Regions from separate parts of the Anaeromassilibacillus sp. D41t1_190614_C2 genome, predicted to be linked through region 1. Evidence: predicted binding sites of a transcription regulator. Region 1 holds the regulator's gene; the other holds the start of a gene.
The links. The regulator HrcA, encoded in region 1, represses chaperone genes, less so after heat shock. The targets are predictions, from matches to a motif close to TGTTAGCACTCNNNNNNNNNGAGTGCTAACA.

Region 1 (5,523 bases):
CGAGCCGATGGACTGCCTGCGGGCGGGCGAGGTCGGTTATATCGCGGCGTCGATCAAGGCGGTCCGCGAAGCGCGGGTCGGCGATACGATCACGCGCGTGGACAACCCCGCGAAGGAGCCGCTGCCGGGCTACCGCGCGGTACAGCCCATGGTGTTCTGCGGCATCTACCCCGCGGACGGCGCGAAATACCCGGACCTGCGGGACGCGCTGGAGAAATTGCAGCTCAACGATGCGGCACTCTCCTTTGAGCCGGAGACCTCCGTCGCATTGGGCTTCGGTTTCCGCTGCGGCTTCCTGGGGCTTTTGCATATGGAGATCATCCAGGAGCGCCTGGAGCGCGAATACAATTTGGACATCGTCACAACCGCGCCGAGCGTCGTCTACCATATCACGAAGACCGACGGCGAGATGATCGCCATCGACAACCCGACCAACTATCCCGACCCGTCGCTGATCGCGCAGGCCGAAGAACCCATTACGAACGCCCATATCTACACCCCAAAGGAATATGTGGGCAATATTATGGACCTTTGCCAGGAGCGCCGCGGCGTATTTAAGGATATGAATTACATCGACACGGACCGCGTCGATATCCATTATGAGCTGCCGCTCAATGAGATCATCTACGACTTTTTCGATGCGCTGAAATCGCGCACCCGCGGTTATGCCAGCTTCGATTATGAGCTGGCGGGCTACCAGAAGAGCAACCTGGTCAAGCTGGACATCATGCTCAACGGTGAGGTCGTGGACGCGCTCTCGTTTATCATCCACGCGGACAAGGCGTACCCGCGTGCCCGCAAGATGGCGGAAAAGCTGCGCGAGAAGATCCCGCGCCAGCTCTTCGAGGTGCCGATCCAGGCGTGCGTGGGCGGCCGGATCATCGCGCGCGAAACCGTCAAAGCGCTGCGCAAGGATGTTCTGGCGAAGTGCTACGGCGGCGACATCACCCGAAAGAAGAAGCTGCTGGAAAAGCAGAAGGAAGGCAAGAAGCGCATGCGCCAGCTGGGCACGGTCGAGGTGCCGCAGGAGGCGTTTATGAGCGTGCTGAAGCTGGATGAATAAGATCGGTTTATACCTGCATGTGCCGTTTTGCGAGAAAAAGTGCCCCTATTGCGATTTCTATTCCGTCCATGCCTCGGAGGATTCCCTTAATTTATATACAGATTGTATGATTGATAGATTAAAATACAATTCGGATAAAACCAAACGCCCGGCGGATACCCTGTACTTTGGCGGAGGGACGCCCGGGCTGTTGGGCGGCGAACGGGTGGCGCGCCTCATCGGGCAGGCGATGGCCTGCTTTGGACTGGATGGGGCGGAGATCACCGCGGAAGTCAACCCCGGCGTGGATTTAACGGGCTTTTTGCAGGGGTTCCGGGCAGCGGGCGGCAACCGCCTGTCCATCGGGATGCAGTCGGCGGACGACCGGGAGTTGGAACGCTTGGGCCGCCGCCATACGGTGGCGCAGGCGGCCGAAGCGGTGGCGGCGGCGCGCAAAGCGGGGATCGAAAACATCTCGCTCGATTTGATGCTCGGCATCGAAGGGCAGACGGTGGAAAGCGCCCGGCGTTCCGCAGCGTTTTGCGCGGAACTGGGGGTGCCGCATGTGTCCGCCTATCTGTTGAAGATCGAACCGCGCACGGCCTTTTACCAGCGCAGGGAGCAGCTGCAATTGCCGGACGAGGACGAGACCTGTTCCCTCTACGAAGCAGCCTGCGAGGAATTGGAGCGGCACGGCCTGATGCAGTATGAGATTTCCAACTTTGCCCGGCCGGGCTTTGAGAGCCGGCACAATTTGAAGTATTGGCACTGCGAGGAATATCTCGGTCTTGGCCCGGCCGCGCATTCCTTTTTGAACGGGAAGCGCTTCTATGAGGCGCGCGACCTGCGCGCGTTTTTGGCAGGGCAAGCGCCGGAGGAGGACGCCGACCCGGAGATTCCCGCCGGTGGGCCGGAGGAATATGCGATGTTGGCACTCCGGTTGGCAGAGGGCTTACAGGAGGCGCGCTACCGGGACCGCTTTGGCGAGCCCATTCCGGAGCGATGGAAACGTGCGGCGCAGCGGTATGCCCGCGTTGGCCTGACGGAGTGTTGGCCGGAGGGTTTCCGGTTTACCCGGAAGGGGTTTTTGGTTTCCAACGCACTTTTGGCGGAGATTTTATACGAAACGTAATAAGTGAAAAATAATATACAAAAGGTTGTGTAGATTTGGCGGTTTGGCCGGTCTGTGCGGCCTTTTTTCTATTTATTAGCATGGCGGTGGGCGCGAGGACCGGTTCAGGGAAGGGAAACCTTGTTGCCATATTCGTCCTTTTGGCAAATTGCTAAGTTTCTCTATTGCAGATTCATAATTAATTTACATTTATCTTATTGACAACCGGGCAAAGTAATGATAAATTAATAACTAGAGTTAGCACTCGATATAAAAGAGTGCTAAACTCCGAATCCAAATAAGAGAGGTGGGAAGGTTGGAACTCAGCGAACGCAAGAAAAAAATTCTGGCGGCGGTCGTCGAATTGTATGTCGCCACCGGCGAGCCGGTCGGCTCGAAGGCGCTTTGTGACAACCTCGACTTTGCAGTCTCTTCCGCCACCGTGCGCAATGAAATGAGCGATTTGGCGGAGATGGGGCTTCTGGACCAGCCGCACACATCGGCGGGCAGGGTTCCCACCCAAATGGGGTACCGGGTGTACATCGATTCATTGATGAAGAAAAAGCCCGTGACCCGTGAAGAAAAGCGCTATCTGGACAGCCAGCTGCTCTCCAGCGCCTATGATCCGGAAAAATTGCTGGACGGCGTTTCCCGTGTGCTGGCCGCTGCCACCCGGTTTGCGGCGGTATCCACAACGCCGAGCGGCCGCGGGGCAAATATCCGCGCGATCCAATTCGTGCAGACCAGCCGCCGCACCGCGATGGTCATCTTGATGACCTCCGCCGGGACCATGAAGACGCGCGTGTTCCACTGCGACTTTGACCTGTCGCAGGAGATCTTGCGGGTGTTCTTCCGGGTGTTCAACGAGAAATTGGCAGGGATGCCGGTTTCGGAAGTGACGCCCGCTTTTATCCAGAACATGGCGGCCTCCATGGGGGAGATGGCGATCCTGATGTCGTCCGCGTTTATGGCGGTACTCGACGTGGCGCGGGATTCCATGCAGGCGGAAATCTGCATGGAAGGGCAGACGAACCTGCTCTTCTATCCAGAGCTCTCGCTGACCGCGCGCCGGATGATGGATTTCCTGGCGCATGCGGACGAGTTGAACCGCTTGTTGGAGCAGCGCAGCAAAAACGTGAAGGTGCTCATCGGCGACGAGACGGGCCGCCCGGAACTCAAGGATTCCAGCGTGGTGATTTCCCGCTACACCGTCGGCGGCAAGGACGCCGGCGCGTTGGCGATCATCGGCCCGATGCGCATGAATTACGCGAAGGTGATCGCCCATATGGAATATCTTTCCGACGCGGTTGGGAAGATGCTCACCGAATTGATGGACTATGACTTTTAGTGTTTGATAGAGCGCAAATGGCGCAATTTAAAACGAAGGAGGGTCCGGACAGTTGAATACGGAGGAAAAGAATCCGCAGACAGAAGCCGGAACAGACCCGCAGACCGACGCGGAGCCGGAGGCTTCCCAGGAAACGGAAAAGGCCGAAAAAAAGGATAAAGGAGGCTTTGGCGGGAAAAAGGCCAAGGCAGAGAAAGAAGCGATGCAGAAAAAGCTTGAAGAAGCAGAAGAGGCACTGAAAAAACAGAAAGACCAGTTCCTGCGCACCGCAGCGGAGTATGACAACTACCGCAAGCGCACGGAGCGCGAGAAAGCAGCGATTTATTCCGATGCGACAGCGGCCGCTGTGCTGGAGTTCCTGCCGGTGGCAGACAATCTGGAGCGCGCGCTGGAGCAGCAGGAGTGCAGTGTCGAAGACCTGCGCAAGGGCGTGGAAATGGTCCAGGCGCAGCTGAAAAAAGCGCTGGAAAAGCTGGGCGTGTCCGAGATGGGCGCCGCAGGGGAGGCGTTCAACCCGGAACTGCACAACGCCGTATCCCATATTGACGACGAAAACGCAGCCGAAAACGTGGTTGCGCAGGTTTATCAAAAGGGATACAAGATCGGCGACAAAGTCGTCCGGCATGCAACGGTGGTCGTTGCAAACTAACCGTCCACTGTCCCGCAATCCCCTTTCTAATATATAGATTCAACTGAAAAAACAGAATGAAAACTGGAGGTATAGATTATGAGCAAGACAATTGGTATTGACCTTGGTACAACGAATTCCTGTGTAGCCGTGATTGAAGGCGGCGAGCCGGTTGTAATTCCAAACGCAGAAGGCGCGCGCACAACGCCGTCCGTGGTCGCGTTCTCCAAGACCGGCGAGCGTATGGTGGGCCAGGTGGCAAAGCGCCAGGCCATCACCAACCCGGACCGCACCATTTCTTCCATCAAGAGAGAGATGGGTTCCAATTATAAAGTAACGATTGACGATAAGAGCTACACCCCGCAGGAGATTTCCGCAATGATCCTGCAAAAGCTGAAGGCGGACGCAGAAGCCTATCTGGGCGAAACCGTCAGCTCCGCTGTTATCACCGTCCCGGCATACTTCACCGACGCACAGCGCCAGGCGACCAAGGACGCCGGCAAGATCGCGGGCCTGGATGTAAAGCGTATCATCAACGAGCCGACGGCCGCGGCTCTGTCCTATGGCATCGACAAGGGCGAAGAGCAGAAGATCATGGTGTATGACCTCGGCGGCGGTACGTTCGATGTCTCCATCATCGAGATGGGCGACGGCGTGCAGGAAGTGCTTGCAACCGCTGGCAACAACCGCTTGGGCGGCGACGACTTCGATAAGCGCATCATCGATTGGATGGTTGCCTCCTTCAAGCAGGAGAACGGCATCGACCTCTCCGGCGACAAGATGGCCATGCAGAGACTGAAGGAAGCCGCAGAAAAGGCAAAGATCGAGCTGTCCGGCATGACGTCCAGCCAGATCAACCTGCCGTTCATCACGGCGGACGCCACCGGCCCGAAGCACCTCGACATGACCCTGACCCGCGCAAAGTTCAACGAGCTGACCGCAGACCTCGTCGAAAAGACCATCGGCCCGGTCCGCCAGGCCATGCAGGACGCTGGCTTGCAGTTCAGCCAGATCAGCAAGGTCCTGCTCGTCGGCGGTTCTTCCAGAATCCCGGCTGTCCAGGAAGAAGTCAAGAAGTTGACCGGCAAGGAGCCCTTCAAGGGCATCAACCCGGATGAATGCGTCGCCATCGGCGCGGCATTGCAGGCCGGTGTGCTCGGCGGCGAGGTCGAAGGCCTGCTGCTGCTGGACGTTACGCCGCTGTCCCTGGGCGTTGAAACCATGGGCGGCGTGATGACCAAGGTCATCGAGCGCAACACCACCATCCCGACCAAGAAGAGCCAGATCTTCTCCACGGCTGCGGACGGCCAGACGCAGGTAGAGGTCAACGTCCTGCAGGGCGAACGTGAATTTGCCCGCGACAACAAGCAGCTCGGCCTGTTCAAGCTGGACGG
Region 2 (5,523 bases), on a different contig from region 1:
GGCGTGCGCTCTCTTGGGCTTGCAGATACTGCCGATAGGTCTCGTTCGTGGCAATAAAGCAGGTCTCCTGCTCATCGATATGCCCTTCCGGGAACAAGCCGTCCCGGATCATCTTCTGCAAATCGCGAATGACAAAGGATTTTGATTCACCCACAGAGGCCGCCAAAAGGTCGAGCGAGCAAAAGGTATCGCCATTCAACTGCGCCTGATACCGTTGAAACCGGCGTTTCCGGCGGACTTTGCGCACGCCGCAAATAGCCAATACGGTAAACCCCACACAAAGCGGAACCAGCACCACACTGGAGATCGCAAACGCGGCCCAGGGCATTCCCGCCAGCAGAGAAGCGAGCGCAAGGATCACAAACGCCAGACCGGTTGGGATTGCCCCAGCCAACCCGACGATCTCCATGACGGTACCCGCAATCGAGGTTCCCGGGTTCCTACGGACACGCAATTGGGTATTTGAGCGGGGAACAGGCCGCCCCGGATATACATAAGGCTTCGGAGGGGCAGGCCTGCGAGGTGGAACCGGTCTTTGGGGCGGGACCGGACCTCGATGGGCATCCACATTTTCCCGCACTGTGCGGACCACGGTCTCTTTCAGATCCAGGGCGTCCTGGACTGTCTGGTGGATTTGCTCCTCCAAATGATCTATAAAATCTTTATCAATCATACGGTGTTCCTCCACACCAGGGAATCTTCCCAGAATATAACCGGTTTCATTATATCGCATTCCTTATAAAATAACAATATTTCGTGCGATGAACCGAAAGCAATTTTGACATCAGCCCATCGTTTATCCGATAATCAAAATCACTAGTAACCTAATGTTTGCCCACCCCCAGAGGGGTTCGTACTTGCCGAGTCCTGGAACGGATACGAAAAAATCCTTGCATCGCTTGTCCTGCTACTGGTAAACCAGTTCACTTTGGTTTTCTGTAACATTCTGCAAAAACTCCCGAGTGCTTTGCTCGAAATCTATTTTTTTGGGAATCAAAGACGATCTTCATCTAATACGAACTTGTTTCGCCAAGGCTTTCTTATTTACCCCTGGTTGGATCAGGGGATGTTAAGCCGAAAGGCAGAAAAATGCAGTGCAATGTGCGATACACATTGCACTGCATCCATTCTTCAATGAGCTTCTATTATCCCTCATCTTTTACAACAAGCTGCTTGCCATCATAGTCCACAAGGAGCGTCTCACGTGGCTTGATGTTCCCCTGAATGATCTTCTTCGCAATCAGGGTTTCGACCTTGCTTTGGAGGAAACGCTTCAACGGGCGCGCACCGTAGACCGGGTCATAACCGCTGTCTACAATGAACGTCTTGGCTTCAGGCGTCAGCTTCACGCCGAGCTGCTTATCCGCCAGACGGCGCTGTAAGTCCACCATCTGTAAGTCCACAATATGGCCTATTTCGTCGCGCGTCAACGGCTTGTAGAAGACAATCTCGTCAAGACGGTTCAGGAATTCCGGCCGGAACTGCTGCTTCAACAGCGCGTTCACCTGCTCCTTCGCCTGTTCGCTGATCTGGCCGTCTGCACCGATCCCTTCCAGGATGGCGCTGGAGCCGAGGTTGGAAGTCAGGATGATGATCGTATTCTTGAAGTCCACGGTACGGCCCTGCGAATCTGTGATGCGGCCGTCGTCCAACACCTGCAACAGGATATTGAATACATCCGGGTGCGCTTTCTCCACTTCATCAAAGAGGATGACGGAGTACGGCTTCCGGCGGACCGCCTCGGTCAACTGGCCGCCCTCCTCGTACCCGACATATCCCGGAGGCGCGCCGATCAGACGTGACACGGAGAATTTCTCCATATATTCGGTCATGTCGATGCGGATCATATTGCGCTCGTCATCGAACAACGCCTGCGCCAGGGCCTTTGCAAGCTCTGTTTTGCCCACACCTGTGGGGCCCAGGAAGAGGAACGAACCGATCGGGCGGTTCGGATCCTGAATCCCCGCGCGGGAACGCAGGATCGCTTCGCTGACCTTCTCCACCGCTTCGTCCTGCCCGACCACCCTCTCATGCAGGATGTCGTCCAGGTGCAGCAGCTTCTCGCGCTCGCTCTCCATCAGCTTGGAGACCGGGATGCCCGTCCAGCGGGCCACGATCTTCGCGATCTCCTCCTCCGTGACCTTGTCGCGCAGAAGGTTTGTCTCCGAGGACTGGCTCTTTTCCGCGATCTGCTCTTCCTCTGCCAGCTGCTTTTGCAGCTCCGGCAGCTTGCCATACTTATATTCGGCGGCCTTGTTCAAATCATAGGCGCGTTCGGCCTTTTCGATCTCTGCATTGACCTGCTCGATTTCCTCGCGCAGCTTCTGCACTTTGCCGATGGCCTGCTTTTCGTTTTCCCACTTTGCCTTCATTTCCTTGAACTGGGCGCGCAGGTCCGCCAGTTCCTTCTGGATGTCCTTCAAATGCTCCTGCGTCAGCGGGTCGGTGTCCTTTTTCAGGGCCGCTTCCTCGATTTCATGCTGCATGATCTTGCGGGAAATCTCGTCCAGCTCGGTCGGCATGGAGTCGATCTCCGTGCGGACCATGGCGCACGCTTCGTCCACCAGGTCGATGGCCTTATCCGGCAGGAAACGGTCGGAAATATAGCGGTTGGAGAGCGTCGCCGCGGCAATCAACGCCTGATCCTGGATCTTGACGCCGTGGAACACCTCATAACGTTCCTTTAAGCCGCGCAGGATGGAGATAGTGTCCTCCACGCTCGGCTCATCCACCATGACCGGCTGGAAGCGGCGCTCCAAAGCCGGGTCCTTTTCGATGTATTGATGGTACTCGTTGAGCGTCGTCGCGCCGATGCAGTGCAGCTCACCGCGCGCCAACATCGGCTTGAGCAGGTTGCCTGCGTCCATGGAGCCCTCGGTTTTGCCCGCGCCCACAATGGTGTGCAGCTCATCGATGAACAGGATAATCCGGCCCTCGCTCTTCTTGACCTCGTTCAGCACTGCCTTGAGGCGTTCCTCAAATTCGCCGCGGAATTTCGCGCCGGCAATCAGCGCGCCCATATCCAGGGAGAAGATTTTGCGGTCTTTGAGGTTGTTCGGCACGTCCCCGCGCACAATACGCAGTGCCAGGCCTTCCGCAATAGCGGTTTTGCCGACGCCGGGTTCGCCGATCAGCACCGGATTGTTCTTCGTCTTGCGGGACAGAATACGGATGACGTTTCGAATCTCGTCGTCGCGGCCGATCACCGGGTCGAGCTTATGGTTCTTTGCAAGTTCAACCAGATCCTGGCCGTATTTGGAGAGCGCGTCATAGGTTTCCTCCGGCGTGTCGCTGGTCACGCGGGTGTTGCCGCGCACGCTGGACAGCGCGGTCAGGAAGGCGTTCTTCTCAATGCCAAAGCGCTGGAAGACGTCCTTCATGGCGTTGTTAGGCCGGTTTAAAATTGCAAGCATGATATGCTCGACGGAAACATACTCGTCCTTCATCCGGTCGGCTTCTTTTTCCGCCGCAGTCAGGACTGCATCCACGTCTGCGGAAACATAGATTTTCCCCGCCTCACGGCCCGGGCCGGTCACGCCCGGGATGCGGGAAATCTTTTCCGCCACTGCGCGCTGGACGGCGTCGCAGTCTACATGCATCTTTTTCAGCAGCTGCGGGATCAGCCCGTCGCGCTGTTGCAGCAGAGCCGCCACGAGGTGTTCTTCCTCGATCTGCATATTGTTGTTTTCAATGGCGAGGTTTTGGGCTTCCTGGATGGCTTCCAGGGATTTTTGGGTGAATTTCTGTGCATTCATGTTCAACCCCTCCTATCGTTTACACATTCAGTGTTCATGCGGGTTTGAAATATATTTTTAGCACTCTTTTATCGAGTGTGCTAAAAGTATACCGCATATATATGAATAAATCATGAACAGATGAAATATTTTATGTAAACCGGAAAATTTGTTCCCCACGAGGGGAAGAATGCCCATTTTTTGTCTGGACTATGCACAAATTGGAACGCCCTTTGGAGGAAAGAGCCACAATGGAACGCTGGTTTTGAACACAGCAATCCTCCATAAATCATACGACACAAGGGCTGGGAAAAACATCTGCAAAAGAGTTTGGAAAATGCATCCGCCTCGAAATGCTGACCAGAAAAGCGGTTTCCCGGGCACAAAACCGCCTTTGTGCGGACCCCAAGTACACAAGCCGTTTTCCGGGGAGTCCGCACCGCGCAGCGCGCCTGGGATGGAGCGGTATTTTTGCTAAAAGCCAGGCAAAACAGGGGTTATTTTTATGAGGTTCGCACTTTGAGCCTTTACAACCCGCATGGTTTCTGGGTATAATAGGGGTGGAGTTACAACCCACGCTCCGTCAGGGGACGGAAACTTCTTCCGCCGGCTCGTTTAGCCATTTACGCCAGGTTACAACCCACGCCCCGTCAGGGGACGGAAACAAAGACTGCTTACGCACCCCTACCAGCTCAGGCAGGTTACAACCCACGCCCCGTCAGGGGACGGAAAAGTATCGAAAACCTTGGAACCATATGGAGTAAAGTTACAACCCACGCCCCGTCAGGGGACGGAAACTTTATTGCAAAATAAGCTGATATTTCGAAAAGATAAAGTTACAACCCACGCCCCGTCAGGGGACGGGAACGTTGCAGGAGAGCCAATCTAAGAAGAACACTTCCCCGTTACAATCCAAACCCCGCCAGGGGACGGAAACTTTTGAGCTTTGGGCGTACTAGCAAACGATGCGAGGTTACACCTCACGCCCCGTCAGGGGACGGAAAGCCAAACAACAGCGAGTTTCATGGTTAGAAGTACGGTTACAATCCACGCCCCGTCAGGGGACGACAATCCCGTATGGTCCATATGATTATGAGTTACAATCCTTACCCCGCCAGGGGACGGCTATGTGGTGTAGTCCAGCGAAATCCAGCCGGCACCGCAGTTACAACGCATTCCCCGTAAGGGGACGGAAATATATATCCTTTTGCAGTCTCTACTAGATTAGGAAGTTACAACCCATGCCCCGTCAGGGGACGGCTATGGGATGTCATGGGATGTTAGGAATATTGGAGAACCATCACAACCACGCCCTGCCAGGGGACGAAAATGCGACCTCGATTGTGATAGCCCTCTGATCGTTGGATAACAGTCCTCACCCCGCCAGGGGACGAAAATGCGAATCAGCGATGGACCGTCATTACCATCTCCCGTTACACCCCATGCCCCGCCAGGGGACGGCAATTCTGCTACATCCAGCCAAACGCCATCAATTCCAAGACAGAAATCTTACCCCGCCAGGGGACAAAACAAGGCGCCTATCCCATTTGCGTGGGGTAGGCGCCTTGTTTGATTTACATGTTATTTATTTTACAGCCGGTTCCTCTTGGTTTTCCTTCTCTTCCGAGACAGAACCATCTGCCTCAGAAGTTTTTTCGGATGACTCCGTCTGCAAATTTTCTTCGTCCGTTTTTAAGTGGACGTTTGTCAATGTCGCGTTGGCATAATCGCGGATATCGATCGCCGGGACGGTCCCGAGCTTATAAAGCTCATCCAGAATCATATAAAA

Region 2: a site for HrcA is predicted at 3,811-3,841, ahead of clpB (ATP-dependent chaperone ClpB). Genes of this name have one in related genera too.

What each region holds. Positions count from the first base shown of each region.
Region 1 covers NZ_JADMOD010000004.1:123,138-128,660, reverse strand. The annotation lists gene lepA (translation elongation factor 4) at 1-1,063, shown strand, start outside; gene hemW (radical SAM family heme chaperone HemW) at 1,056-2,174, shown strand; gene hrcA (heat-inducible transcriptional repressor HrcA) at 2,470-3,501, shown strand; gene grpE (nucleotide exchange factor GrpE) at 3,554-4,150, shown strand; gene dnaK (molecular chaperone DnaK) at 4,229-5,523, shown strand, end outside.
Region 2 covers NZ_JADMOD010000001.1:269,315-274,837, reverse strand. The annotation lists gene I2G69_RS01155 (5-bromo-4-chloroindolyl phosphate hydrolysis family protein) at 1-673, opposite strand, end outside; gene clpB (ATP-dependent chaperone ClpB) at 1,146-3,755, opposite strand; gene I2G69_RS01145 (DUF6602 domain-containing protein) at 5,320-5,523, opposite strand, start outside.